2 regions of the Pseudalkalibacillus sp. R45 genome follow, and region 2 is predicted to be linked to the other one. Evidence: a T-box and tRNA genes for the amino acid it is inferred to sense, from the RefSeq annotation. Region 2 holds a T-box; the other holds one or more tRNA genes.
The links. A T-box is a leader RNA that pairs with one kind of tRNA and senses whether it is charged. The one in region 2 lies ahead of ileS (isoleucine--tRNA ligase), so its partner is inferred to be a tRNA-Ile.
Positions count from the first base shown of each region.

Region 1 (15,619 bases), on a different contig from region 2:
ATCACGTTACCTGTCGCTGCAAGCATCCGGATTTCCAGAGGATTCAAACAGACCATATTCATTGCAATCCTTTTTGGGGAAACGTCTGTAATAGCGGGTCTTGTGTCAGCTTACTATTTTGATTTGGCTCCTGGTGGTACAATAGTATTATTAGCGGCATTAATACTTGTACTCGTGATTCTCTGGAAAAAATTCAGATATTCATCTGGAACGAATAGAAAAGTGGGGGAAGAAGCATGAATGTAAGTGAAGCTCTCAAGATCCTCAAAGAAAATGGTTATAAATATACGAGCAAGCGTGAAATGTTTTTAGAGCTTTTTTCAAATGAGAGACGTTACTTGACGGCGAAAGATGTACTTGAGTACATGAAACCATCTTATCCTGGACTCAGCTTTGATACAATTTATCGAAACCTTTCTGTTTTTACGGAATTAGGAATTGTTGAAGAAACAGAACTAGACGGAGAAAAACACTTCAGATTTTCTTGCGCGACAAAAGGACATCATCATCATATTATTTGTCTTCAATGCGGTAAAACGAATGCGATTGAAGCATGTCCAATGAAGGACATTACGCCAGATGATTTTGTCATTACGGACCATAAATTTGAAATATACGGTTACTGTCAGCAGTGTCAATAAATTCACTCATGTTTTTATGGAAAATGTGGCATTCTAACCACTAAGGAGGAGATTAGAATGCCAGAAGTAAAATGTAACGTAGCAAACTGTGTATATTGGGCTGAAGGAAACAACTGCCATGCGGATGCCATTTTGGTTGAAGTGGACCAACACGCAAATGAAAATTACGATATGTCCGCATCAGGAAACTTCGTCGATGACGCTTTGCACAAAGACAAAGCGGAACATGTTGCAGAAACTTGCTGCCATACGTTCCGCGCTAAGCATTAATCCTTATTGAAATCCATCCAACTAATTTGGGTGGGTTTTTATTTAGCGAACCGAAAGCCCGATTGGAACCTCTGGACATGTGTCGCAAAACGTCAAATATGATAAAAGCGAAAATATGTACAGATATCATGGGTTCCAAGCTGTTCATAAATTTACCCATTGTTTCATGGTTTCTCAAAGCTGAATTTCTCAAACATCCTAAATAAGTTACATGCTATGCAAAAATTTCCAACTGTTGATGTTATTAAGGTTAACAATGATTGACATCATGAAAGCCTGAAACGTGACCAATAATAAGAAGGCTCCTCCACTTTTGATGAAAGAGAGGGATCCTGATGGAAAATCGATACGATCGTGAAAACGAAAATCACCGAGAGTATGAAGAGGATTTCATGGAAGAAACAGCAGCAGAGGTTCTCCCTCTACCTGAGCAAGAACGCGTAATGGATAAGGAACGCGAAGATGAAGGTTTGTACAACGAAGATGAAAATGGAGAATCTACCGAGGGGCGAGGCGTGGGGATATTCGCTTTAGCTTTATCGATTCTCTCCCTATTCTTCCTACCTGTTTTATTAGGTGCCGCGGGCATCATTGTAGGATTTTTTGCAAGAAGACGAGGAGCACGTACGCTTGGGAACTGGGCAATCGGACTTGGTATCGCTTCAATTGTGATCAGTCTGATATTTGCTCCATTCTTTTAGTGTCGAAGCGAAGGCAGTTCATCCTGCCTTCGTTTTTATTGTTGATCTTTTAATGATTTCATCCACTCCAGCGGGGATAGCGAATAAGCTTTCGGATCTCCGGCAACATGTGAAGTGGATGTAGAGCATATTACACAAAGAAGAATTTAGATAATACTTATCCATTGTCTTAATAAAGGAAATCATTTGGATTCATGTATCTTATTCTCATAAAATAAATACATATGATAAAGATAATCAATTTGAGGTGATCCTTATGGATATAATCGAAGCGATCAGAACAAGACGAACGATAGGAAAGGTGAAGGATCAGGTTCCTGACAAAGAATTGATTAAGACAATTCTTGAAGCAGGAACATGGGCACCTAATCATTATCGGACTGAGCCATGGAATTTCATCGTCCTAAGTGGTAAGGGTAGAGATGTTCTAGGAAAGATATATGGAGAAATTGCAGTTGAGGACTTGACCGATCCGACAGAAGAGGAGATTGACTTAGCAAAAGAAAAAGGCTTGAAAAAAGCAAGAAGAGCACCTGTAATCATTGTTATCGTAATGGAACCAAGTGACCAGGAAAAGGTTGTATGGGTCGAAGAGGTAGCTGCCTGTGCGTGTGCCGCACAAAATATGATGCTTGCCGCTCATTCCCTCGGACTTGGATCAATTTGGCGGACGGGACAGCCAACATATACCCCAAAAATGAAAGAAGCATTCAGGGTCTCGGAAAAAGGACAAATTATGGGGTTTTTATATGTTGGATATCCTGCAGCAGAACCGAAAGCGTCTCCGCGAAAACCAATTTCAGAGAAAACGCAATGGTGGGATGGAAAATAACATAGCACTAAAAAAGAGCCGTTTGTGACGGCTCTTTTCAATAGCTTGTTTTATACTTGTTGTTCTGCTTCCTCTTTTGCTTTTTTCTCGTGATATTCCTTCGCTAACTTATCGACTTCTTTTTTCAATTCATCAACCATCGTATCCTCTGGTATCTTCCGGATGATTTCTCCGTGGCGGAAAAGAAGACCTTCACCACGTGCCCCGGCAATACCGATATCCGCTTCCCGTGCTTCACCTGGACCGTTGACTGCACATCCCAGAACAGCGACTTTAAGAGGTGCTTTGATTTTCGAAATATATTCTTCGACTTCATTTGCAATCGAAATCAGATCAATTTCAATTCGTCCGCAAGTAGGGCAAGAAATCAAGGTTGCTGCATTTGATGCTAAACCGAATGTTTTCAACAATTCGCGAGCGACCTTCACTTCTTCAACTGGATCTGCACTTAAGGAAATACGTACAGTATTTCCGATTCCTTTATGCAGTATGATCCCAAGTCCTGCAGCACTTTTCACAGTTCCTGCAAATAAAGTTCCCGATTCGGTGATTCCCAAATGCAACGGATAATCAAATGCCTTCGAAGCTTTTTCATACGCCTCGACAGCTAGATTGACATCAGATGCTTTCATCGAAACGATGATGTCGTGGAAATCCAGATCCTCAAGAATTTTAATATGGCTTAAGGCACTTTCAACCATCCCGTCAGCTGTGGGATAGCCGTATTTCTCAAGGATTTTACGTTCTAATGATCCAGCGTTTACACCGATTCGGATTGGAATTCCTTTTTCTTTCGCTGCCTTCACGACAGCTTCCACCTTTTCTTTTCGACCGATATTACCAGGGTTAATCCGGATTTTATCTGCTCCGCCTTCAATCGCTTTTAGTGCGAGCTTATAATCGAAGTGGATATCAACTACCAAAGGAATTTTTATTTGTTTTTTGATGTCAGCAATTGCTTCTGCTGCTTTCATATCAGGACAAGCGACACGAACAATCTGGCAGCCTGCTTCTTCTAAACGGTGAATTTCTTTGACTGTTGCTTCTACATCATGTGTTTTAGTTGTCGTCATACTCTGGACAACGACTTCATTATTTCCGCCGATTGTCAGGTTCCCGACTCTAACCGGTCTTGTTTTCGTACGGTGAGTAATTTCACTCATGTATATATCGCTCCTTTAAGGACGTGGATTACATATAGTACCGTCTTTCATTTTAGCAATGGATTGAAGGTTTTGGCAAGGAAATGTGTCTTAGTTAAAGAATGGGAAGCGATACGTTTTATTTGCATGGATTGAATGTGCCGATGTGTCAGGGTTCAAGCGCTCGAATTCAGAAACTGCTTTTTCAATCGACACGGGAATACTGCCATTATGAATACGCTCCAAAATCGTCAAAACAGTCTCCCCGGGCTGGACCTGGATTTCTTTGTATGCAACCTCATCGGCAGGAATGGAATTTGCAACTTGAACTTCAATCTCATTTTTGGCGGATGTCGGTAATGTCCCAACTTTCAAATCGAAATATGCACTATAGAAAAATAGAATGATCAGACTCGTGATAATAAATTTTTTCATGATCGATTCCTCCTGCGTCAGATATCGAATCTACCAATCGTTCTAGTAAATGTATATGCCTGTCCAACTGCAGTATTCATGTTATTTTTCACTTCCAAATGAAACCATACTTCTATTAAAGCGTCTATTATCAGTAGAGTTATCAAAAAAATAAGGATAGCCAGGCCCTGTCATGCGTTGTAAAATATAGGAAGTACCTACAGAAAAACAGATTTTAAACGTATGGTATAGGGAATTCTTTCATAAAAGGAGAGAAAACATGAGATTCAAAAAATGGATTGCAATCATGGTTCTAGTTGCTTGTATGATTCCGGGAGTTGCGTTAGCAGATGCCGCACCTGGTGATATCATCGTCACATTGGGGGAAGATTTAACTGATAGTCAGAAACAAGACCTATTGGGAGAAATGGATGTTCCTAAAGATGTAGAAACTGTTACCGTGACAAATGAAGAAGAGCATCAATACTTAGGTGAATATATATCAAAAGCACAAATCGGATCTAAAGCGATTTCATCTACTAAAATTACAATCGGAGAAAAAGATTCCGGACTGAATGTGGAGACGAACAACATCAACTGGGTAACCAAAGAGATGTATGCGAATGCCTTGACGACTGCGGGAGTCACTGATGCAGATATCTATGTGACAGCCCCATTTGAAGTTTCTGGAACAGCTGCATTAACAGGTATTTTAAAGGCATATGAAGTCAAAGCGGATGTTGAAATCCCAGAAGAGAAGAAACAGGTAGCGAATGAAGAAATGGTGAAAACGGTCAAGCTTGGTGATCGTGTCGGTGCTGAAAAAGCGACCGAACTGATGACAAAAATCAAGCAAGAGCTGGCCGAGAACCCAGTTGAGACAGAAGAGGACCTCCGTGCATTGATTCAACGTGTGGCAGAAGATGTGGGCATTAAATTAACGGATGAAGAACTGAATGGTCTTGTATCCTTGTTCAACAAGATGAAAGATATGAACATTGATTGGGACCAAGTGAAAAATAATCTTGAAAATGTGCGGAACAACCTAAGTGAATTTCTTAATAAAGAAGAGACGCAGGGATTCATCAAAACAATTCTTGATTTCCTGATTCAATTGATTGAAGCATTGAAAAACCTATTCAAATAATGTGTTAAAAAAAGAGGGTGACATGTTGTCATCCTCTTTTGGTGTGTAAGCTCTATCGTTCATTTTCTGTTGTCTTAGGTAATGGTACAAATTTAATGACTTGTGACAGGAAAAAGATCGCGACAACCCAATAAAGTAAGAATTGCCCTGGGATGACGATGTTTAAAGCTTCTGTAATCGCAAAAAAGATTGTTGGAAGAGTCACTGTATAAGCAGAGAGAATCCATAATTGTCCGTATGAAAGCTTTCTTTTCATCGTATTTTTGAGAATCAACCCGATCAGTGCAAGGACCGTAATCCCAATAAACTTTAGTGCAGTCATGAAAATATAAGAAACAAGGATTATCACACTGATGATTAAGGGTAATAAAGTATTAGCTGAATCCAAGAAATTGACGATATCACTTTTTTGAAAACTGACATCCTGCATCATCCCATAGTCGAATGTGTCTGCCTGGCCTGCAGAAACAACAATGAGACGATCGTCTAAAATTGCTACGACATCCGAATATTGATCAAGGTCATCTCTTGTCGTCTCTCCAGTGGTATCAAAAATGAAAGTTTGTTTTCCGTCCTGACGGATGATTGGTTTAGAAATATCGGATGTCAATTGCCCATCTCGAAATTGAAAGGAAGGGATATCTTCTTCAAGAGCGCTTTCGAATTCATTGACAACATTGGTGATCGATAAAGCAATATTCGTCCCTACAAATATGAAACTGATTAACATCAATACAAAAACAAAACCGATCGTCTTGCCGATTTTTTGAAAACGGAACATGGCCACTGTTTTAGGTGAGTACAAGCTCATTAAAAACTGTTTGAATATATTCATTGTGTTCCCCCTTTTATTCTCTAAAATCATTGTATCTTTACTGAACTGTACGGACAAGATAAAAAATGCCACTAAGGGAAAAAATGCCATTGTTATAGTGTATTGTTTTACAAAATAATTAAATACCCTTAAAAGACTTTACAAACAAAACGAAGTTAGTTAATAATGAATGGGGCAAATTATGTCGAATATATGCGTAGGAGTTGAAAAAACTTGGATTTAGATATTCAGAAATTGATATTTGAATTTCTTGGTGGACTTGGTATCTTCTTGTTCGGTATCAAGTACATGGGAGAAGGACTTCAAAACTCTGCAGGTGATCGTTTAAGGGATATCCTTGATCGCTTTACATCAAATCCTTTCATGGGTGTACTTGCTGGTATTATCGTTACAATTTTGATTCAATCAAGTTCCGGTACGACAGTATTGACGGTTGGACTAGTCAATGCAGGTTTCATGACCCTCCGCCAGGCAATCGGCGTTATTATGGGTGCGAATATCGGTACAACGGTGACAGCTTTCATCATCGGTATTGATATAGGAGCATATGCGTTACCAATCATCGCTGTAGGTACCTTGATCATATTCTTTTTCAGTTCTAAAAAGTTAAGGAATTATGGACAAATCATCTTTGGGTTTGGTGCTTTATTCTACGGACTTGAACTGATGGGTGATGGAATGAAGCCTTTACGAGGTCTTCAATCATTCCAGGACTTGACAGTAGACATGAGTGAAAATGGAGTTCTTGGCGTAGTGATCGGTACTTTATTTACAGTAATCGTTCAAAGTTCCAGTGCAACCATTGGTATCCTTCAAGAATTGTATTCACAAGGGTCATTAGAGTTGGATGCAGCTCTACCTGTTTTATTTGGGGATAATATCGGGACAACGATTACAGCGGTTCTTGCAGCCATTGGTGCAAGTGTGGCAGCGAGAAGGGCAGCTTTGACCCATGTTATCTTCAACTTATTAGGAACAACTGTTTTTCTACTATTGATTGTTCCATTTACAGCTTATGTTGAATTTCTGACAAGTTCGTTGGACCTTGAACCTAAAATGCAAATTGCCTTTGCCCATGGATCATTTAATATCTTGAATACATTGATTCAAGTCTGGTTCATAGGAGTATTAGCTTATATCGTTACGAAGCTCGTCCCTGGAGATGACGGTGTCATTGAATATAAGGCGAAACATCTCGATCCGATCTTCTTAGAGCGTTCTCCTGCCGTTGCTTTAGGACAAGCGAAGATGGAAGTCATGCGAATGGCGGAGTATGCCAAGAACGGATTGACTGAATCGTTCGAATATCTAAATTCAAATCATAAAAAGAACGCTGAAAAAGCGTATCAATATGAAGAAGCAATCAATAATTTAGATCAACGTATTACAGAGTATCTAGTTAAACTATCATCGTATACGTTATCTGCTCATGATTCTGAACAACATTCAATTCTAATGGACTCTGTACGTGATATTGAGCGAATCGGAGACCATATGGAAAACATCATTGAATTAGTTGAATACCAATTGACCCATAAAGTTGTCATCTCTGATAAAGCTAAAGTTGATTTAGAGGAAATGTTCCAATTGACGATGTCAACAATCGATGAAGCATTCCATGCGATTGAAGAAAACGATAAGGAAAAAGCTCGTAAAGTTGTCAAAATGGAAGATGCAATCGATAAAATGGAAAGAACATTGCGTAAGCAGCATATTTTACGCTTGAATGAAGGTAAATGCAGTGGAGCTGCTGGTATCGTCTTCGTTGATATCATCAGTAACCTTGAACGTATTGGAGACCATGCAGTGAATATTGCTGAGTATGTATTAGGAGAAGATCAATAGCATGACGATCATTGCTTGGCTGGTAATCGGAGCTTTATTTGTCCTTTCATTCATTGGACTAATTTATCCGGTTTTACCGGCCTCTCTTTTTCTTATTGCTGGTTTTCTTGTCTATGGGTGGATGTTCAGTTTTGAACCTTTAGGATTGTGGTTTTGGATCATTCAAGGAATACTTGTTCTTCTTTTATATGCCACTGATTATGCAAGTAACTATTTTGGCGTAAAGAAGAGGGGCGGTAGTAAGCACGCGATTTGGGGAAGTACGATCGGTATTATCGTCGGACCATTCATCATTCCTATAATAGGGATTCTGATCGGTCCGTTTGTCGGTGCGATCGCCGGAGAGCTGATTCATCAAAAGGGTGATTTAAAACAAGCGATTCGTGTGGGTATTGGCTCTTTATTAGGATTTATCGGGGGTACAACAGTTAAGTTTATCATCCAACTCGGTATGGTCATCTATTTCTTATTCCGAGTCTTATAATTTCGTATTGCATACAGGGGAAGAACATGATATATTATTTCTTGTCCCTGTTTTGCTTTACTTGGAGAACGTTAAAAAAACATTGACAAACAGGTTGGGAAATGTTATTCTAAATCTTGTCGTTAAATTATTATTCCACAGTAGCTCAGTGGTAGAGCTATCGGCTGTTAACCGATCGGTCGCAGGTTCGAGTCCTGCCTGTGGAGCCATGGCGGTGTAGCTCAGCTGGCTAGAGCGTACGGTTCATACCCGTGAGGTCGGGGGTTCGATCCCCTCCGCCGCTACCATTTAATAAATTCGCATGGCGGTTGTGGCGAAGTGGTTAACGCACCGGATTGTGGTTCCGGCATTCGTGGGTTCGATTCCCATCAGCCGCCCCATCAACCCATCTATAAAAGTACATAATCTTTGGACCCTTAGCTCAGTTGGTCAGAGCAGTCGGCTCATAACCGATTGGTCGTAGGTTCGAGTCCTACAGGGTCCACCACTTATCCAACGGAGGTATACCCAAGTCTGGCTGAAGGGAGCGGTCTTGAAAACCGCCAGGGGTGTAACAGCCCGCGGGGGTTCGAATCCCTCTACCTCCTCCATTTTTATTTCATATCATAACTTTTATCGTCGCGAGGTGGAGCAACGTACGATGCTTCATGAATAAGCGATGAGTTGTCCCGACGCAGCTAGCATCGTTAGCATAAGCTAGTAGAGGAAGGGACAGGTAGGAATAACGTTTTCATACTTCAGCATCATTTTGGACAAACATCGTCCATATACTATCGTCGCGGGGTGGAGCAGTCTGGTAGCTCGTCGGGCTCATAACCCGAAGGTCGTAGGTTCAAATCCTATCCCCGCAACCAATTAAAACTCACTACGTCGAGTAATCACCTATGTTAGTTTTAGAACGTGGTGCCTGTGGTGCAACCAAATTAAGTTCATTGCACAACGTCGATTAATCAAACTTTCAATGAACATATGGAGTACCCGAAGGGGTGCAACCAATTTAAGTTCATTGTACCACGTCGAAATATAACCTACTTTCAACGAATTACATATGGCTCGATAGCTCAGTCGGTAGAGCAGAGGACTGAAAATCCTCGTGTCGGCGGTTCGATTCCGTCTCGAGCCACCATCTTTAAACTTCTTGTAATTAAGGAGTTTTTTACTTTTGTAGTTATTTTTGTATTTATGTAGTTATTTATTTGTTTTTACAGTTCTCTCCTTCATTTTTGTCGTTAATTTCAAATTTTTGAAATTTTTCTCTGATTTTTGTAGTTTTTGAAAATTACTGCCCCAAAAAGTCTCGCCCAAAATGGTTTTTGACGTTGAAATAGCCAATCCCATCCTAAACAGTGTTTTAAAATTGAATCCACTCGGTAATTTTGATATTGTAAATATAAAGGCACAGTAATCGTGCTTGGGACTACATATTATTTAAAGGAGGAGATTCAATTGGCAAAACACGAACTACCTGCACTACCTTATGAGTTCAATGCTTTGGAACCACACATCGATGAAGAAACAATGAAAATCCACCACGGTAAACACCACAACACTTACGTTACTAAGCTGAATGCTGCACTTGAAGAACATGCAGATCTTCAAGACAAAGGTATCAATGCTCTTGTCAGCAACTTGGACGCTGTACCAGAAAACATTCGTACAGCTGTACGTAACAATGGTGGAGGACATGCCAACCACACAATGTTCTGGCAAATGTTAAGCCCGAACGGTGGGGGAGCTCCTAAAGGCGAAGTATCGGATGCGATCAATTCTAAATTCGGAAGCTTCGATAAGTTCCAAGAAGAATTTGCAGCTGCAGCAGCTGGTCGTTTTGGATCAGGCTGGGCATGGCTAGTCGTAAATAACGGTGAGCTTGAAGTAACAAGCACTCCAAATCAGGACACTCCTTTAATGGATGGAAAAACTCCAGTTCTTGGTCTTGATGTCTGGGAGCATGCTTACTACCTTAACTATCAAAACCGTCGTCCAGACTACATTTCAGCATTCTGGAATGTTGTTAACTGGGACGAAGTTGAAAAACGTTACCAAGAAGCTAAGTAAATTTACGTTAAAAAAGCACCCCGTTCTGGATAAAACCAGACGGGGTGTTTAAATTTAAGGCACTTTTCTGAAAGATTGTTGCTTTTGAGTCATTTTTAAAAACTCACCTTGTGCAAGTTGATTAGCGAGCATCCTGGAGCGGAAATCAACGACTTTCAAGAGTAAAAAAGTTTGCGAATACAACCAAATTTAAATTAGACAAATGAACGAATTTGATCTGTTGATTTTTCTTCAAGCACCCTTCAATGACGGAATCCAACAATCCATTCCCATCCTCATAATCCTCATTTGAGGTTACTACACATTGACTTCCGTTATCGAAAACCACAATTGTTTCATTTCCGACCTGGTACACAACTTCGTGCGCTGATTGTTGTGTGTACCAATCACAATTTATCTTTTTACTGTAGTGTCTTATTATTTCCTCAAATAATTTCGGTAGATGTATATGACTATGACCATTGGAATCGAAAATCAAAAATTCGTATATTTTTCTTCACTCCTTTTCACTCATTTTTACCAGTGATTCAACCGAATACACGTTGCTTTTCCGTTTTAACCCAAATGCTTAAATGAGAATAACGTGATCGGTTTAAGGAAAACTAGGGTTGTGAGTAAAGGGGAGTCGTTTCTTATGAAGGCATTGCAAAAAATGATCGGAAACATTGAAGTAACAAAAGACCTGATGTTCCTATTAATCATCGGAGGATTATATGCCCTGAGCATCGCTTTATCCAATACATTCGTCAATGTTTTCTTATGGAAACAATCGGGTGAATTCATCGATATTGCGATTTACAATTTATCCATTGTTATATTCCAGCCCATCACATTCATATTTGCTGGACGGTTAGCTAAGCGGATCGATCGTGTCGTTGTATTGCGTTTAGGAGTTATCAGTTTATCGATATTTTACTTAACCGTCTTGTTGTTAGGCGCACAGGCCGAACAATTTCTCGTTCTTCTTGGCGGTTTACTCGGGATTGGGATGGGGTTTTATTGGCTTGCGTTCAATGTTCTGACTTTCGAAATTACAGAGCCTGATACACGAGATTTTTTTAATGGATTTTTAGGGCTTCTTACATCCTTTGCCGGAATGGTTGGACCGTTTCTAGCCGGTTGGATCATTACAAAAATGGATAAAATGATCGGTTATAAAACCATCTTTGCGATCTCGCTGATCCTGTTTTTTGCTGCAGTCATAATGAGTTTCATGCTGAATCGACGAACAGCAAAAGGAATCTTCTCATTCGTAAGGATCATCAAAGAACGTAAAAGAAATCCGAACTGGAATCGGATATTGTACGCTCATTTTTTTCAAGGGTTACGGGAAGGGACCTTCATTTTTGTAATCGTTGTTTGGGTATTCATTGCCACGAACAGCGAACTGGCCTTGGGTACGTATGGGTTGATCAACTCTGCTGTATCTTTTATAGCTTATTATGTAGCTACCCGTTATATAAAGGCAGCGCAACGAAAAAAGGCAATATTGGTAGGCGGAATCATCTTGTATGCTGCATTAATTTTGATCGTATTCGAATTGACTTTCGCGAAGCTGTTGACATATGGTGTGATCATATCAATTGCGTATCCAATACTCCTTGTACCGTATGTATCTTTGACATATGATGTGATAGGTAGAAGCTGGAACGCCAGAGAAATGCGTATCGAGTATATCGTTGTTCGAGAGCTTTACCTAAATTACGGAAGGATAACTTCAATCGTGTTATTCATCCTAGCAATTACATTGTTTGATGAGCAAAAAAGCATACCATATTTACTGCCGATCATCGGAATCGGCCATACGCTCATCTATTTCTGTGTCCGGAAAATCAGATTGGCTCCTGTGCCAGAGGAAACGGTCGTACTATCGAACGAAAACGGTTCAAATGTATAAGTTATTCTTTTTTTTAATATAGAACTGCGATACAATATAATGGCGATTAATGCCATATAAAGGCACCTTATCCAGGTGTCTATTTTACATATTAAAGGAGAGAGGACATGGAGGCGAAGAAGAAAAAGAGAAGCCACGTTCCTTTTCGCTTGAACATATTGTTTTTAGCTGTTTTTTTATTGTTTACTGCCTTAATATTAAGGTTAGGTGTAGTACAGATCGTACACGGTGATTCTTTCAAAGCCGAAGCAGAAAGGCAAGAGAATGTTACTGCAAAACTGGATGCACCACGGGGGAAGATGTATGATCGATACGGACGGGTAGTAGTAGATAATAAATCTGTGTTTTCGATCACGTTCACACGGACAAATAATATGAAACCAGATGAAATATATGAGATAGCAAAAAAATTATCTAAATATATCGATAAGGATACAGGAAAATTAACAGAACGGGATAAAAAAGATTTCTATCTTTCCTATAAAGCAGACTCTATAAAGATATATGAAAAGTTATTGACGAAGAAAGAAATGGATGAATTGGATGATAAAGAACAGTATCGTCTCGTTATTGATCGTCTAAAAACTGATCAATTGAATCTTACAGATGAGGAAGAGGAAATCGCTGCAATCTGGCGAGAAATGATCAGAGGATATGCGCTTACACCTCAACGTGTCAAGGTAGATGTTCCTCAGAAAGAAATCGCCGTAATCAGTGAACATCTTAATGATTTCAATGGAACAATCGATATCAAGCCTGATGCTCAAAGAGACTATCCGTATGATCAAACCCTTAAATCGATTTTTGGTAAGGTAGGTCAAATCCCTAGTGAGTTAATAGATGGGTATGTGTTAGAAGGAAATGATCGTAACGACTTGGTTGGGACCAGTTTTCTTGAAGAACAATATGAATCCGTACTAAAGGGTACGAAGACAAAAATACACTACATGACAGATAAATCTGGGAATCCGGTGGGCAAACCTAGTGAAGATACAGGGTCTCGAGGTCATGATATCACGCTGACGATTGATATGGAGCTTCAGAATAAAGTCGAAGAAATTGTTGAAAAAGAAATTCTCGAAGCTCGAAACAAATATACATCCAATAATCGATTGAACAGTTCATACGTTGTAATGGCCAACCCTCAAACGGGTGAAATTTACTCGATGGTAGGTAAGGTTTTAGAAGATGGCAAGTTCAAAGATGCCCCTTTCGGAAATGTATACAATCAATATCCAATGGGTTCCACAGTTAAAGCTGCTACAGTTTTAACTGGATATAAAACTGGTGTGATCCAACCTGGAACAGTCTTGTATGATACACCATTAAAACTTCCGGGTACACCTATCAAGAAATCATATCGGAATATGGGATATGTAAATGATGTTGAAGCACTACAACAGTCTTCTAACGTTTATATGTTCCGTATCGCAATGAGAATTGCAGGGTACGATTACGAAAATAAAAGGGGATTTAATAATCGTACGAAAGCTTTCAATACGATGCGCTATAACTTCAACCAATTCGGACTTGGGGTGCCAACTGGAATTGATCTTCCGTATGAGGATGATGGTTACAACGGAGGAGCACAGGCTCTAGGTAACTTGATGGATATGGGTATTGGGCAATTCGATACCTATACACCTATGCAAATGGTCCAGTATATCTCTACCATAGCTAATGGAGGCTACAGGATGCAGCCGCACCTATTGAAAGAGATAAACAAACCAACTGCAAGCTCCGATCAACCAGGGGATACGGTTTATGAATTTCAACCTAAAATATTGAACCGAGTCGATTATAAACAAAAATGGATTGAAAGGGTTCAGCAGGGTCTATATATGGTCATGAATACTCCTAAAGGGACTGCAAGCTCCTACTTTAAAAATACAGAAGGATATAAAGCTGCAGGGAAAACAGGGACCGCACAATACGATGGAGACTCTTACCTACTATCTCTAGTCGGATATGCCCCCTATGATAATCCAGAAGTCGCTTTCGTCGTTGTCAGTCCATATGCCGAAGATGGAGGCATCAATAACAAAATAGGCAGACAGATCTTAGATGCTTATTTTGAGATAAAGCAAGAAGGGCACAAGGAAAATCTGATTGAAAAACCAGAGGATAACCCCTCTGAAGAACAATCGAATCAACAACAATAATTCAAAAATAAGGATTGCTCAACATACTGAGAACAACGGTATGTATAGAGCAATCCTTTTTATTGCTCTGTTAACCGCTTCTAGTGATTTTTAGCGAAATTTGCGACACTCCTGTGTCAAAAGCACTTGTTCTATAAAATATACACATTCCGACACATCTTTACAAAACCTTAACAATCCATTTAAACATGCTTAATAAGTCCCAGCTAGTATAGGCAATGTAGGGCAAATGCCCAAGGGTTTTATGAGAAATCATACTTTTTTCTTAAAAAACCTTACCCATAATACAAAAACAGGGGGATTTCAAAAATGAAAGCATTCAAAAAAAGCTCATTCTTCATGATGATTGCAGCATTGCTTGTCGTTGCTACAGCTTGCGGAAACGGAGGCGAAGGGAGCGGCAGTGAAATGGAAGGAAGCGTTGTTGTCGATGGATCTGGAACAGTATATCCATTGATGGCTAAATTAGCTGAAAATTATATGGTTAATGAACAAGAAAACGTTTCTGTAGAAGTAGGAAGAGCCGGTTCAAGTGCTGGATTTAAAAAGTTCTTGGCTAAAGGCGGCGGAACAGACTTGAGTAATGCCTCCCGTAAAATTAAAGAAGAAGAAGTAGCTCAAGCTGAGAAGGCTGGAGTCAACTATAAAGAATTGAAGCTTGCATTAGATGGAATCACCATCGTAGTTAATAAAGAGAACGACTGGATCGATGATTTGACAGAAGAAGAAGTAATCGATATTTTCCTTGCTAGTGGAAACAAAAAGAAATGGTCCGATGTCCGTAGTGATTTTCCTGATCAACCAATCAAAGCTTACGGACCGAATGAAAATCATGGAACGTATGAGTTCTTCTACGAAGAAATCCTTGGTGAAAAACCTTTAAGAGATGATGTTAGTCTTCAACAAGAATACTCCACTCTTGTTGATATGGTATCAAAAGATAAAAATGCAATTGCATACTTTGGTTATGGTTACTATGAAAGTAACAGCGACAAAGTAAAGGCAGTAAAAATCGACTTTGGTGAAGGACCTGTCGAACCTTCGATAAAAACAATCAAGGAGGATGGCCCATATGGTCCGTTCACACGTCCAGTATTCACATACTTGAATGAAGATATGGCTAAAGAAAAGCCACAAGTATTGGATTTTGCAATCTACGCAATGGAAAATGCTGGAAAAACCGCCAAAGAA
Region 1 covers NZ_JBQQCL010000007.1:5,268-20,886, forward strand. Annotated here, with positions in the region: gene ACTWQL_RS13140 (metal ABC transporter permease) at 1-240, shown strand, start outside; gene ACTWQL_RS13145 (Fur family transcriptional regulator) at 237-641, shown strand; gene ACTWQL_RS13150 (DUF1540 domain-containing protein) at 699-911, shown strand; gene ACTWQL_RS13155 (DUF4190 domain-containing protein) at 1,247-1,612, shown strand; gene ACTWQL_RS13160 (nitroreductase family protein) at 1,869-2,444, shown strand; gene ispG (flavodoxin-dependent (E)-4-hydroxy-3-methylbut-2-enyl-diphosphate synthase) at 2,495-3,607, opposite strand; gene ACTWQL_RS13170 (hypothetical protein) at 3,698-4,021, opposite strand; gene ACTWQL_RS13175 (DUF1002 domain-containing protein) at 4,281-5,147, shown strand; gene ACTWQL_RS13180 (DUF1189 domain-containing protein) at 5,200-5,982, opposite strand; gene ACTWQL_RS13185 (Na/Pi cotransporter family protein) at 6,196-7,827, shown strand; gene ACTWQL_RS13190 (DUF456 domain-containing protein) at 7,829-8,311, shown strand; tRNA gene ACTWQL_RS13195 (tRNA-Asn) at 8,446-8,520, shown strand; tRNA gene ACTWQL_RS13200 (tRNA-Met) at 8,522-8,598, shown strand; tRNA gene ACTWQL_RS13205 (tRNA-His) at 8,616-8,691, shown strand; tRNA gene ACTWQL_RS13210 (tRNA-Ile) at 8,722-8,798, shown strand; tRNA gene ACTWQL_RS13215 (tRNA-Ser) at 8,809-8,901, shown strand; tRNA gene ACTWQL_RS13220 (tRNA-Met) at 9,089-9,165, shown strand; tRNA gene ACTWQL_RS13225 (tRNA-Phe) at 9,362-9,437, shown strand; gene ACTWQL_RS13230 (superoxide dismutase) at 9,758-10,369, shown strand; gene ACTWQL_RS13235 (MFS transporter) at 11,004-12,266, shown strand; gene ACTWQL_RS13240 (peptidoglycan D,D-transpeptidase FtsI family protein) at 12,374-14,428, shown strand; gene ACTWQL_RS13245 (PstS family phosphate ABC transporter substrate-binding protein) at 14,738-15,619, shown strand, end outside.
Region 1: it has a tRNA-Ile gene. The T-box ahead of ileS (isoleucine--tRNA ligase) is inferred to sense a tRNA for this amino acid. The anticodon was not compared.

Region 2 (15,619 bases):
AAAAGCTGCAGAAGAAAGCAAAGAACAGATCGAAGAGGTCCTGCAGGGTGCGGACATGGTATTTGTTACTGCTGGTATGGGCGGAGGAACAGGTACGGGTGCTGCTCCAGTCATTGCTGAAATCGCAAAGGAAATCGGAGCATTGACGGTAGGAGTCGTTACGCGTCCATTCACTTTTGAAGGGCGTAAACGTTCAACCCATGCAGTAGGTGGAATCGAAACACTGAAGGAAAAAGTTGATACATTGATTGTAATCCCGAACGACCGATTATTGGAAATCGTCGATAAAAACACACCGATGCTTGAAGCATTCCGTGAAGCGGATAATGTACTTCGTCAAGGTGTACAAGGTATCTCTGACTTGATTGCAGTGCCTGGCTTGATCAACTTGGACTTTGCAGACGTGAAAACGATCATGACTTCTAAAGGATCTGCTTTGATGGGAATCGGTGTCGCAGCAGGGGAAAACCGTGCAACAGATGCGGCTAAAAAAGCGATTTCCAGTCCATTGTTGGAAACATCAATTGATGGAGCTAAAGGTGTTCTTATGAATATCACTGGTGGTTCGAACTTGAGCCTTTATGAAGTGAACGAAGCTGCAGATATCGTATCTTCTGCTTCAGATGAAGACGTGAACATGATCTTTGGTTCCGTCATTAATGAAGATTTGAAGGATGAAATTCTAGTAACAGTCATTGCGACAGGTTTTGACGACACACAACCACAAGCGAAGCCACAGCAGCAACGACCGAAACAGACAATGAATAATCAACAGCCTACTAGTCAACAACCTTCTCCACAGAAACAAAGCAATCGTGAAGAAGGGCAACCTTCAAGACAACAAGAGGGTCAACGGAATTCAAATTCAAACCCTCAGACGGATTTCAATGATACGTTGGATATCCCTGCATTCCTAAGAAATCGAAACCGTCGTCGCTAAATTTTTATAACATGAAGCTGTCTCCAATATTGGGGACAGCTTTTTTACATTTAAAGAAAGTATTTTATACTTTCTTTAAGTGCAAGAGCAACAAAGTTTGCTAAAACAGCCTTTATTAAAAAGGGAAAATGGAGGTGCGTCTAGCAAAAAACTAACAAAATTAAGAAAGGAGTGATTTTTTGACGCAAAAAATCAATTTTACTCACCAAAAATCGAAAAACTCGAAGTGATACTAAGAAAATCTACACCCATACCTCCTGGAATAGCAAAAGCTGAAAGCCAGTTGTCAAAAAGCAAGGCTGGAGTGAAGGGTGAAAGGTCACTTGACTTTCGCTTCTTAACAACTTAAATACCAAAGTAAGACTTTAACTTTACTTTATTAATACAGACATAGTTAAATGATTTCTCATGTTAAGCTTGTGTCCTTCCATCCCCACTTACTTCCTTTCCGTAAGAATGTCTGAAATATCTACCAATCCACAGAATAACTTTATATAGCACACCTTACTATCGCTCAGGGCGATTCAGTGGTATTAACCGGTGTTATTAGCAATTAAAATGGTTTGATGATTATACCTGGTACTTATAATATAAGCACATGCCCGATTTTCAAAATAGCCAGAAAGGAGAATGAATTACAATTGATATGATCACTGAAACCGTTCAAACTTTAGATGAAATTATCTTTTCGAAACCTGCATTAGAAGATGGGAAATCAATGTGGCAAATCGTCAACGATACAAGTCTTGATCAAAACTCATCATATAAGTATATCATGATGAGTGAGTTCTTTTCAGAGACGTGCGTCGTTGCAAAGATAAATGATCAAACAGTAGGGTTCGTCACAGCGTTCATACCGCCAGAGCAACCTGAGGTAGTATTCGTCTGGCAAATAGGTGTAGATCCGAATGAGAGAGGAAAAGGAATTGCATCGAAAATGCTTACCGAATTGATCAACCGACCGATTTGTAACGACGTTCGTTACCTGGAAGCTACAGTAACACCATCTAATCAAGCATCTAGATCTTTATTTGAAGGTTTTGCACGTCATCAAGACACTGAATGCGAAATAACTGAACGTTTCGCGGATGATCTCTTCCCTTCTGATGACCATGAATCGGAGCTTAATTTCCGAATCGGTCCTTTTAAACGATGACCATTAATCACAGCAAATACTTATACCAATTGGAATCAAGGAGGAATGTAAGATGGATAATAATAGTACAGATTTGAAACTTTTTGAGGAATTGGAATCTGAAGTTCGCAGCTATTGTAGAAGCTTCCCTGTTGTTTTCGATAAAGCAAAAGGATATAAATTGTGGGACGAAAACGGTAAAGAATACATTGATTTCTTTTCTGGTGCCGGTGCCTTGAATTACGGTCATAACGATGAAAAAATGAAATCGGCGTTGATCGAATACATTACTGGAGATGGGATCACCCATTCTCTTGATATGGCTTCTGTAGCCAAAAGGAATTTTATCCAGAAATTCAAAGATACCATATTAGAGCCTAGAGGCTATGATTATAAAATGATGTTCCCTGGTCCTACGGGGACCAATACAGTAGAAAGCGCACTGAAATTAGCAAGGAAAGTAACCGGACGTACTGATATTATCAGTTTCACAAATGGGTTTCATGGAATGACGATCGGTTCTTTGTCTGTAACCGGAAATGCTGTCAAACGGAAAGGGGCAGGAATCCCATTACAAAACACGGTGACTATGCCATTTGACAGCTTTGTGGATAACGGTACTGATAGCTTGGATTATTTGGAGCGGTTCCTGGAGGATAACGGAAGTGGAGTAGAAACTCCGGCTGCAATGATCTTTGAAACTGTTCAAGGTGAAGGTGGAATCAATGCAGCCAGCTACGAATGGATGAAAAGGATTGAAGAGATCTGTAGGAAATGGGATATTCTTTTAATCATTGATGATGTTCAAGCAGGTGTAGGCAGGACAGGGACCTTCTTCAGCTTCGAACCTGCTGGCATAAAGCCAGATATCGTCTGTATGTCAAAATCTCTAAGTGGTTATGGTTTACCGCTTGCAATTACGCTGATTCGTCCAGATCTCGATATTTGGACACCCGGTGAACACAACGGTACGTTCCGAGGGTTTAACCATGCCTTCATAACTGCAACAGCTGCCCTTGATTATTGGGAAGATGAAACCTTCGAGAAAAAGATTCAAGAAAAAGCAAGGACAGTTCAAGAATTCCTGATCAACCTTACGGATAAATATCCTGAAATCGAAGGAGAAGTATGCGGAAGAGGATTGATGATCGGAGTAGAAACAAAGAAAGAAGGTCTCTCTGAGGAAATTGCTGCAGAAGCATTCAAACGTGGGTTGATTATGGAAACCTCTGGACCAAATGATGAAGTGTTTAAACTCTTCCCACCGATCAATATTGATATGGAAGGATTGGAAAAAGGGTTTGAAATCATAGAAGCAAGTGTAAGGCATCTTGTAAAAGAACCAGTACACAATTAAGGAGTAGATAGAGCTAAGGAGGCAGATTCATGAAAGTCGTCAAACTAGAAGATGTAATCAATTCTGAACATTCCATTGAGGGTGGAAACTGGGTAAGCAGAAGATTGATTTTGAAAGATGATAACATGGGCTATTCTGTCCATGATACAGTCATCAAAGCGGGTACTGAAACGCATATTTGGTATCAAAACCATTTGGAATCTGTTTATTGTATAGAAGGAGAAGGGGAAGTAGTAACACTGAAAGATAATAAAGTGTGGCCGATTGAGAAAGACACCCTTTATGCCCTGGATGAAAATGACGAACATCTCCTTCGGGCAAAGACAAACATGAGGATGGTTTGTGTTTTCAATCCTCCGATCACCGGTAAGGAAATACACGATGAAAATGGCGTCTATCCGGTATTAGAAGATTGATGTCATGAAAGTGAACACCCCTTGGACTAACTCTCCAAGGGGTGTTTTTTAATTTGACTTAAAGAATGGATAAATATCTTGTTCAGTTCAATATCAACCGATTTACAAAAATAACGGACACCAGGAACCTTATTTTGTGTAAAATCATAAAAATCAGCTGTTATATGTACAAATAGCGTCTCTGATGTCCGTTAACCTGTAACCTGTACCACTGCAGAGTCTCGCTTAGCTCTTTGTTCCCCTTAGGAGTGTCGTGAATTTCGCTTAAAGGGATTTTCTTTTCTGCTATCCTTACTGCTGATAAGGGTTCTAGTTGGACTATAGATCCAACCGACAAAAACTCCTTAAATCTTTCAAAATTAATCGCTTGCCCCCCACATAAACCGACAGACAATCTTATTCCCCTTACGCTATACTAAGTGCACAGTTCTACAGAGAAAGGAGCACCCAATGGCAATATATCTGGATGTCATTTGGTTTCTGAATTTCTGTATCGATTTTCTGCTATTGTGGTTGACTTCGGTGATCCTTAAAAGGGAAGTCTCAAAGAAAAGGTTGGCCGTAGGTGCATTTTTAGGTTCTTTATATGTATTGTTTTTATTTTTAGACACCGCAATTATCTATCATCCAATCATCAAGTTTTTCTATTCCGTCTTCATCATCATCACCACATTCGGTTACAAGCGCTTTGGTTATTTTGTACAAGGCTTATTCATGTTCTATTTTTCAACATTCATTACAGGGGGTGGCATTTTAGGACTTCATTACTTTTTACAGACTGATGCCAAAATCGTGAACGGAGTTGTCAAGACACAATCGTCAGGAATGGGGGATCCCATCAGTTGGTTATTCGTCATTTTAATGGTTCCAATCATGCTCTATTTCACAAAAAAAAGAGTCGACCATATCGAGGTCAGAAAACTTCGCTATGATCAAGTTATGAATTTCGAACTGAAAATAGACTCTCTCACCTTAAAAGGAGTCGGGCTTTTAGATAGCGGGAACCAGTTGCATGATCCAATATCGAAACAACCTGTCATGATAGTGGATATGACTGTTTTTGCCGATCAGATTCCGTCGGCAGTCATCAACCATGCAAAAAGCCTTGACTCGATAGGTGAATTGGTAGATGAACCGAATCCCTGGCAAGATCGAATGCGCATCATTCCTTATAGAGCTGTCGGAAGCGCAAATCAATTTCTTACAGGATTCAAGGCGGATTCTATTGGAATTTGGGATAATGGTGAAAAATATGAAACATCAAATGTCATTGTCGGACTATCCTTTACAAATATCTCGGGAGAAGGAGAGTATAACGCAATTCTTCATCCGAAGATGTTATCAAATGCAAAAGTGACATCAACCGCATCATAAATATCGATTAATTAACGGGGGAGGATATTGAATGGGGAAGCTGAAACTGCGACTTACGTTGTTCTGGTACAAACTCTTGATCAAATTGGGTGTGAAGACGGAAGAAATCTACTACATAGGCGGAAACGAAGCCCTTCCATCACCCCTATCGAAAGATGAAGAAGCCTTATTACTGAAAAAGCTGCCAAAGGGTGACAAGGCAGCACGAGCAGTATTGATTGAAAGGAATCTGCGTCTAGTCGTTTATATTGCGAGAAAATTCGAGAACACAGGGATCAACATCGAGGATCTGATCAGTATCGGTACGATCGGATTGATAAAAGCTGTGAATACCTTCAATCCTGAAAAGAAAATCAAACTCGCAACGTACGCTTCAAGATGCATCGAGAATGAGATATTAATGTACTTGCGACGTAATAACAAGACACGTTCTGAAGTTTCATTTGATGAACCTTTGAATGTCGATTGGGATGGTAATGAATTATTGCTCTCTGATGTCTTGGGGACAGAAGAAGATATCATCACAAGGGATATCGAAGCAAATGTAGATCGTAAGTTGTTGGTCAAAGCCCTTTACACCTTGTCACCAAGAGAAAAGCAAATCATGGAGTTAAGATTCGGTCTTGCGGGTGGAGAAGAGAAAACCCAAAAGGATGTAGCGGATTTGTTAGGAATTTCGCAATCATATATATCCAGATTGGAGAAACGTATCATAAAAAGGCTGCAAAAAGAATTCAATAAGATGATGTGAAAATAAGAAGGTTCTTTTCTAAAAGATTGTTGTTTTTGAGTCATTTTTAAAAAAACATCTTGTGCAAGTTGATTGGAGAGCAAGTTGCGAGACTCCTCGAAAATGAAAATCGCATTTTCTTCGTGCGATGGAACGTTGCCGAAGCTTTCCTTGTCCTGCGGGATCAGCGTGCCTACTACCTGAATAATCTCCTCGCAAGGCATGCGACGAGGAAGCTCGCTTCGACAGGACTTTCTTGTAGACGCAGGAGCACAAATGCTTCCTAGAAAAGGAGACTCCTGAGGTCGCAAGGCAACGAGTGGGCTCACCGCACGCCCCGCGGAAAGCGAGAATCCTGGAACGGAAATCAACGACTTTTAAAGAAAACTTGGCGAGACCAAGCCTTTTGTAGGTCGAGCCTTAGTTGCCCTTATACTGAAGAAAGTATTTTATACTTTCTTTAAGTGCAAGAGCAACAAAGTTTGCGAAAACAGCCAAAAAGAAAGAACTTATCGATGTCACCGGTAAGTTCTTTCTTTTTGGCTGTTAAAATTCTAAAAAAAAGATAACCCTTGTAATGACAATCATTTGTAGAGAATACATCGAATTGCGGATCGATAATTTTTAAGCTTGTGCATAAATTTTCCTCCTCAGGAGATACTTTAATTTGACAGTAACTCCCAATTGGAGGGGAAGATATGACACGAAATAAGGTAGAAATTTGTGGAGTAGATACATCTAAGCTTCCAGTTTTGAAAAACCCTGAAATGAGAGTTTTATTCAAAGAAATGCAGAATGGAGATTTGTCAGCAAGAGAAAAACTTGTGAATGGGAATCTAAGGTTGGTCCTTAGTGTAATCCAACGATTCAACAATCGGGGAGAATATGTCGATGACTTATTTCAAGTCGGTTGTATCGGCTTGATGAAATCAATCGATAATTTCGATTTAGGTCAAAATGTCAAATTCTCAACCTATGCGGTACCGATGATCATCGGTGAAATTAGAAGGTACTTACGTGACAACAATCCGATACGTGTTTCGAGATCCTTGCGTGATATCGCTTATAAAGCTTTACAAGTCCGTGATAAGATTGTCAGTAAGGAATCCCGCGAGCCGAACCCGACGGAAATTGCCCGTGAACTAGGAGTTACAAAAGAAGAAGTCGTTTTTGCCCTCGATGCGATTCAAGATCCTGTTTCATTGTTTGAACCGATCTATAATGACGGTGGCGAACCGATCTATGTCATGGATCAGATCAGTGATGACAAACAGAAAGATTATCAGTGGATTGAGGAAATTGCACTGCGCGAAGCGATGACGAGATTGAATCAAAGGGAAAAGTTGATTTTGACGATGAGGTTTTTCCAGGGTAAAACCCAAATGGAAGTAGCGGACGAAATCGGAATATCTCAAGCACAAGTTTCTCGTCTGGAAAAAGCAGCAATCAACCAAATGAACAAAAGCATCCAAAGTAGTTGAATAGCAAGTGAAGCCGATCATATACAAGTCGGCTTCTTTTTTTGTTCATTTTATATCCACTTGTCATATATTTTATAGAGAAGCGTTGTTTGTACGACATTACGCTGTATATACAAAGGCATTGTTGTAGGAAAAATAGTTGCTTTTTCGAGGAACCATTCTGTATTTGCCAGAGCTTCGCAGATATCACCAATTAAGTTTGACAAAGCACAAATCAAAAACATAAGTCAGGGGCGATTATTGTGATAAAAATTTCCGAGTTCCAGGTCAAGGATGTTGTCAATGTATCGAACGGACGAAAACTTGGTCATATAGCGGACCTTGAAATCAATTTGAATTCCGGAAAAATCGAAGCGATCGTTATCCCGGGGGCAGGGAGGATGATGGGGTTCATGCGTAAAGAAAATGATATCATCATACCGTGGAGGGATATTGTCAAAATTGGAAAAGACGTCATTCTAGTAAGGTTCGAAGACCAATCAGGCAATGAATTGGCTCCGCAAGGCTTCCAACATTCTTCGAAGAATTAAATGAACAACGTATTCTCCAACTATTCAACAACTTGTGATAAAATAAGAAGAGCTAATCATGATATCGACAGCAATACACACGATAATTGTTGGAGGGTTGACAATGTCGGATCCTTTTACACTTGGACATGAGATGTATTACAAAATTAAAGAACTGCGGAATTTCACCACTAATAAGGTGACGGCAGGCTTTTCAACAAGGCATGGCGGAGTGAGTCAAGGACCATTTCAATCTTTGAATTTAGGCTTGCACGTAAAAGATGTAGATCACGACGTCATCGATAACAGAAGGCGTCTGGCGGAAGCTATCGACACTCAGTTGGAGCAGTGGGTGTTTGCTGACCAAGTCCATGGAAGCGACATTTGTAAAGTTGAACAAACTGACAAGGGCAAGGGTTCAAAATCCCTTGAATCGGGAATCATAGGGATGGATGGATTATATACAAGGGAAAGTGGCCTTGTCCTTGCCTTAGCCTACGCCGATTGTGTACCGGTTTTTTTCTTGTCAGAAGAATCCGATATCGTTGGTGTTGCACATGCTGGGTGGAAAGGTTCAGTGAAAGGTATTGCCGCTAAGATGGTTGGAACATGGGTTACTAACGAAGAGGTAGCTGTCGATTCAATCCATGTCTTTGTAGGACCGTCTATTCAGGGATGTTGTTATGAGGTTGACAAGCATGTCATCACTCAAGTTGATGACTCTTTAGATGATGAGGATCCTAGACCTTATACTGCGAAGGGAAATTCTAAGTACCAATTGGATCTTCAACGATTGAATAAACAGCTTCTTATGAAAGCAGGCGTTCCTGAAAAGAATGTTCATTTGACGAAACTTTGCACAAGTTGCAACGTAGACCGATTTTTTTCACATCGAAAAGAGAATGGAACAACTGGAAGAATGTTAGGTTTCATCATGGTGGAGCAATAGGAGGTGCTCAAAGTACGATTGACTATTTCAAATAACTTACAAATGATCAAAGACGACATAGCAGAAGCTTGCCAGAAAACAAATCGAGATCCTGAAAAGGTATCGATCATTGCAGTGACGAAATATGTCAGTGTCGAAACGACTCAAAAAGCGGTTGAAGCTGGAATCAAACATCTTGGTGAGAATCGAGATGGAGGCTTTTTACATAAATATGAACACGTCAGTGGAGATGTCCAATGGCATTTCATAGGTACTCTACAATCCCGTAAAGTCAAATCGATTATTGATCAGGTCGATTATATTCACTCCTTAGACCGTATGTCACTGGTGAAGGAAATCAACAAGAGAACTAACCGCAAGATCAAATGTTTTGCCCAGGTGAATGCTTCAGGGGAAGAGTCGAAGCATGGTTTGGATCCCGAAGAAGTTGTTGCATTCATCAAAAATGTTGCAAAATATGAAAATGTTGAAGTAGTAGGTTTAATGACGATGGCTCCATTCATATCTGATGAAGAAAGGCTGCGGAATATTTTTCGTACGATGCGGGTTCTGAAAGAAGAAGTACAAGCATTAGGCCTTTCCCACGCACCTTGCACTGAGCTATCCATGGGAATGTCAAATGACTATAAGATTGCCGTAGAAGAAGGCGCTACCTTTGTACGTATCGGTACATCGCTAGTTGGAAAAGAATTTTGAGGAGGGCTCTCCATGGGAATTAAATCAAGGTTGAAGAATTTTTTTGCATTTGATGAAGATTTATATGAAGATGAAGTTTATGAGGTTGAACAATCTGAAGGTGAAGAGGTTGAACCGATGAGTCGCTCGCGTCGAGATCAGAAAAGCCAGAATATCGTCAGTTTACAAAGTGTTCAACAACAAGTGAAAGTGGTCCTGATCGAACCGAGGACATACTCGGAGGCACAAGAAATCGCAGATCAGTTAAAAAACAGAAGAGCTGTTGTGATGAATCTACAGAGAATTCCCCTCGATCAGGCGAAACGTATTGTCGATTTTCTCAGTGGCACGGTATATGCCATCGGTGGAGATATACAGAAACTTGGTCCAAACACATTCATGTGTACCCCGGATAATGTAGACGTTTCAGGTGCAATATCTGAAATGACTGGGGAAGAATAGAAGCTTAAAAGGGTGGTAATAGAGAATGCTAGAAGATATCCTAATATTTGCAATTGGAGCTTACCGATGGTTGATTATCATTTATATTTTCATGTCCTGGGTCCCGAACGCGAGAGAATCGTCATTCGGTCAATTTTTAGGATCGATTTGTGAACCATTTCTCTCTCAATTCAGAAAAATCATCCCACCACTTGGAATGATTGATTTGTCCCCGATTGCAGCATTGTTTGCGCTTTTCTTCGCTGAAATCGGTGTCCGTGCATTATTCGATTACCTGTAGGTGTCAGAAATGTCGATATATGATCATTACAGACCAGAAGAACAGCCTTTCATAGATCAAGTATTGGAATGGCGAAAAATCGTACTTGACCAATATCGGGTAAAAGTCACGGATTTCCTGGATCCGCGAGAGCAGCACATTATAAAATCCATTCTTGGATCAAATGATGAAGTCCATTTTCAAATTTGGAAGGGGTACCAAGGTATAGAACGTTCAAGAGCCTTGTTGTACCCCATTTATTATGAACCTCAAGACGAAGATTTTGAAATAGAATGTCTTGAAGCGAATTATCCATCAAAATTCGTTACATTACATCATTCAGATGTTCTCGGTGCTCTAATGAACTTAGGTCTGAAACGGAAGAAGTTCGGTGATATTTTGATGGGTGAATCCAAATTCCAACTCATCATCGCCAGTGAGGTTGCTGATTATGTCCGTTTGAACTTCAATTCGGTAGGGAAGACATCTGTAAGTGCCAAGATCATCTCTCCTGAAAAATTGATCGGAAAACCTGATGAATGGAATACAGCATCGAGCACGGTAAGTTCGTTGAGGTTGGATGTTGTGTTGTCGGAAGTATTTCGTCTATCACGGTCAAAGGTAGTACCTTACATAACGAACAAAAAGGTAAAGTTGAATTGGAAAATCGTCGAGCAACCTTCAAGCATTTTGGAGGAAGGTGATCATCTTTCTGTGCGAGGTTTAGGCCGAGCGAAACTCATTTCTGTTGATGGTAAGAGCAAAAAAGGAAAGTGGAAAGTAACATTTGGTACAAAAAATTCCAAATAAGAGAAGGATTTGTCATTGATTATGTCGAAAATGAAAGAAAGTAAAGACATCGATACGGGGGTGGCGTCATGCCTTTAACACCATTGGATATTCATAATAAAGAGTTTAATCGTGGGTTTCGAGGATATGATGAAGATGAAGTAAACGAATTTTTAGATCAGGTTATCAAAGATTATGAAGGGGTCATTCGTGAAAAGAAAGACCTACAGGAACAGTTAGCGAAAATGGAAGAGAAGCTTTCCTATTTTACGAACATTGAAGAAACACTGAATAAGTCAATCGTCGTTGCACAAGAAACGGGTGAGGAAGTAAAGCGTAACGCAAATAAAGAAGCCCGTTTGATTGTAAAAGAAGCAGAGAAGAATGCTGATCGAATCATTAATGAAGCATTGTCTAAGTCTAGAAAAATAATGCTCGATATTGAAGAATTGAAGAAGCAATCTTCCGTTTATCGTACCCGTTTCCGTATGCTGATAGAAGCACAGCTGGAAATGTTGAAGAACGAAGATTGGGATCATCTGATGCCTCCTGAAGATGAGAATGAACAGCATCAACTTGAGGAATCAGAGTCAGAAAAAGCAAACATAACTTGACGTAGTAATTTTAAATTCGGTATACTTTGATGACAGGAGCATATTCCTACTGAGATGGGGACAGTACAATCAGTTATCTTTCTAAGCGAATCGGGAATGGTGTGAGCCCGATAAAGAGTCTGTAAGGAAAATCACCCCGGAGTTCCGTGCTGAATTTCAGTAAGCACTGGCGTTTCATCCGCGTTAAGGATGCTAAGTGGCTTGTATCAACAATGTACATACAGCTATTAGGGTGGTACCGCGAGTCAACCTTCTCGTCCCTATCTGGGATGAGAAGGTTTTTTTATACTTAATGAAAGTATAAATACTTTCTTCAGTATAAGTGCAACTGTGGCTCAGCCTTCGTTTAAGCGTGTCTTTGCCAAGTTTTTTTTATACTTATGAGAGTATCAACTATTTTCATCAGTTAAAGTGAACGCTTGCTCAGTGATGGAGATTATGAAAAGGCTTTGTTGAACTTCTTTGTTGATTTTAAAGAAATCAACTATCATGATCAAATCTTAAGAAAAAGAACCTTTTGAAAGGCAGGTTGGATATATGAATTACAAAGATACGTTATTAATGCCAAAAACTGATTTCCCGATGCGTGGCGGTCTTCCGAACAAGGAACCGAACATTCAGGAGAACTGGGAAGAACAGAAGATTTATGAAAAAGTGCTAGAGAAAACGAAAGATCAGCCCAAATTCATTTTGCACGACGGACCTCCATATGCTAACGATAATATCCATCTCGGACACGCAGAAAATAAAGTCCTGAAAGATATCATCGTACGATACAAATCAATGAACGGTTTCAACGCACCATATGTTCCTGGTTGGGATACACATGGACTGCCGATCGAAACTGCGCTAGCTAAGAAAAAGAAAGTAGATCGCAAGAAACATACGATCGCTGAATTCCGCAAAATGTGTGCGAAATATGCACTTGAGCAGGTTGAATTGCAAAAAGCACAGTTCAAACGTCTTGGGGTGCGCGGCGATTGGAATAATCCATATATCACGTTGAATAAAGAATACGAAGCCGAACAGATCAAAGTCTTTGGGGAAATGGCAAACAGAGGCTTGATCTATAAAGGGAAAAAACCGGTCTACTGGTCCCCTTCATCTGAATCAGCTTTTGCGGAAGCGGAGATCGAGTATAAGGATAAACGTTCCCCTTCCATTTATGTCGGATTTAAAATCAAGGACGGTAAAGGTGTTGTCGATGAAGATGTATCTGTAATCATCTGGACGACTACCCCTTGGACGATTCCTGCTAACCTGGGTATTGCCGTTCATCCGGATTACAATTATGTTGTCGTTGAAACTGGCGGGGAAAAATATCTCGTCGCAGAAGATCTACTTGACGAATTGGCAGAGGTATTGGAATGGGAGTCTCCAAATGTATTGAAGCAGTTAAAAGGCACGGAGCTTGATCAGGTTGTTGCGCAGCATCCTTTTTATGACCGGGATTCGTTGATGATGCTGAGTGACCATGTTACCACCGATTCAGGTACTGGTTGTGTCCACACTGCTCCAGGACACGGGGAAGATGACTTTAAAGTTGGAAAACGTTACGGACTCGGCATCCTTTGCCCTGTCGATGATAAAGGGGTTATGACTGAAGAAGCACCAGGCTTTGAGGGAATGTTCTACGATGATGCCAATAAACCGATTACAGAGAAGTTACAGGTGTCTGGCGCATTACTGAAATTAGAATTCATCACACACTCCTATCCACATGACTGGAGAACGAAGAAACCGATCATTTTCAGAGTGACTGACCAATGGTTTGCTTCTATTGATAAAATCAAGGACCAGATCCTTTCAGAAATCAAGGACGTCAAATGGTATCCTCATTGGGGCGAAACAAGACTACACAATATGGTGAAGGATCGCGATGATTGGTGTATTTCGCGACAAAGAGCGTGGGGAGTACCGATTCCGGTCTTTTATGGAGAAGATGGAGAACCGATCATTACACCGGAAACAATCGAACATGTTTCCAACCTGTTCCGCGAACATGGCTCTAATGTGTGGTTCGAATGGGATGCAAAGGATCTTCTTCCTGAAGGCTTCGAATCAGAGCATAGTCCGAATGGTGAATTTACGAAAGAGACGGATATCATGGATGTCTGGTTCGATTCCGGCTCTTCCCATCAAAGTGTTTTAAATGAACGTGCTGAATTACAACGCCCTGCTGACGTATACCTTGAAGGTACAGACCAATATCGAGGTTGGTTCAATTCTTCCTTATCAACAAGTGTTGCCGTCACAGGTAAATCACCATACAAAACGATCATCACGCATGGTTTCGTACTCGATGGTGAAGGAAAAAAAATGAGTAAATCTCTCGGGAATGTCATCGATCCGATGAAAGTTATGAAGCAGCTTGGAGCAGACATCATCCGTCTTTGGGTTTCTTCAGTCGATTACCAAGCAGACGTACGTGTTTCGGATGATATCCTTAAACAAGTATCAGAAGTTTATCGTAAAATCCGTAATACGCTCCGCTTCATGCTCGGAAACTTGAATGGATTCGACCCAGCGAAGCATCGTGTAGCATATGAAGATATGAACGAACTTGATCAATACATGCTGGTCAAAATGAATCAGCTGGTAGAACGAGTGAAGGATGCATATGATGATTATCAATTCTCATCTGTATATAATGCGATCCATAACTTCTGTACGATCGAATTGAGCTCTTTCTATCTTGACTTGGCGAAGGATACGTTGTATATCGAAGCTGAGGATGATCATAAACGTCGTTCAATGCAGACTGTCTTGTATGACAGTGTTGTCGCTCTTACACAACTTGTCACGCCGATCATCCCTCATACAGCAGATGAAGTGTGGCAGTACATCCCAGGGGAAAAGGAAGAAAGCGTACAGCTTACGATGATTCCTGAAGCCAACAAGTATCAGAATGCTGAGGAAATGTTGAAGAAATGGGATCAAATGCTGGATATCCGTGATGAAGTATTGAAAGCATTAGAAAATGCACGTAACAAAAAAGAAATCGGTAAGTCACTTGCAGCATCCATCGAGCTCTACCCGAATGCAAAAGCAAAAGAGCTATTGATCAATGCGGGTGATCTGGATAAATTCTTCATCGTATCACATGCAGCTGTAGCAGGAGATAAAGGTCAAGCTCCTGAACATGCTGATGTATATGATCTGTTAGGGGTTGTTGTAAAAGCAGCAGAAGGAGAAACTTGTGAACGCTGCTGGACTGTAACGCCGACTGTCGGTCAAAATGAAGAACATCCTGCCCTTTGTGCACGCTGTGCCACTGTGGTTACAGAGAATTATCAATAAAAAGAATGATGGCCAGCTCTGATTTAAAATAAGAGCAGGCTTTCTTTTTTTGTTGGTAAAATCACGCCTTTTCAGCGGTTGATCCGCAAGTTTAAGTGTACTCTAAGGATCCTTTTCTGAGTGCTTGATCTTGTTTCTTCTCTCCACATCAGACCCTTAGAACCGCCTTTTGAGTGCTTGATCTTGTTTCTTCTCTCCTCCTCACACCCTCAGAACCGCCTTCTGAATGCTTGATCTTAAGTTCTTTCTCGCTATCGCACCCTCAGAACTCGTAAAAGTGCTTCATGAAGGCTTCATAAGACGCTTTGAATAAAAAAAAGGGTTGTAAGTACTTCATAAAGGTTTTATAAGACACTTAGAACGCAAAAATGGGTTGTAAGTGCTCTATGAAGGATCCACCATTTAATGCAAACTTCCTGTTGTAAAATGTAAGACTCTGGTCAAACTATAATTACTATGCAATAGGAAGGAAGTTTCGTCATGAAATATGAACATCTGAAAAGACAACTCGAACAAAGGAAACAAGAGATATTGCATGAATTTGAACAGAATGACCATTACGGTTTAAATCGTGGCTTTGCCAGTGATACTTCATCAGGCGAGCTTTCTCAATATGACAACCACCCAGC
Region 2 covers NZ_JBQQCL010000004.1:225,537-241,155, reverse strand. Annotated here, with positions in the region: gene ftsZ (cell division protein FtsZ) at 1-940, shown strand, start outside; gene ectA (diaminobutyrate acetyltransferase) at 1,587-2,096, shown strand; gene ectB (diaminobutyrate--2-oxoglutarate transaminase) at 2,149-3,432, shown strand; gene ACTWQL_RS10430 (ectoine synthase) at 3,462-3,848, shown strand; gene spoIIGA (sigma-E processing peptidase SpoIIGA) at 4,299-5,222, shown strand; gene sigE (RNA polymerase sporulation sigma factor SigE) at 5,254-5,973, shown strand; gene sigG (RNA polymerase sporulation sigma factor SigG) at 6,651-7,433, shown strand; gene ACTWQL_RS10410 (YlmC/YmxH family sporulation protein) at 7,676-7,963, shown strand; gene pgeF (peptidoglycan editing factor PgeF) at 8,067-8,891, shown strand; gene ACTWQL_RS10400 (YggS family pyridoxal phosphate-dependent enzyme) at 8,910-9,587, shown strand; gene ACTWQL_RS10395 (cell division protein SepF) at 9,600-10,028, shown strand; gene ACTWQL_RS10390 (YggT family protein) at 10,054-10,308, shown strand; gene ACTWQL_RS10385 (YlmH family RNA-binding protein) at 10,318-11,097, shown strand; gene ACTWQL_RS10380 (DivIVA domain-containing protein) at 11,166-11,690, shown strand; T-box leader at 11,733-11,955, shown strand; gene ileS (isoleucine--tRNA ligase) at 12,228-14,990, shown strand; gene ACTWQL_RS10370 (TraR/DksA C4-type zinc finger protein) at 15,471-15,619, shown strand, end outside.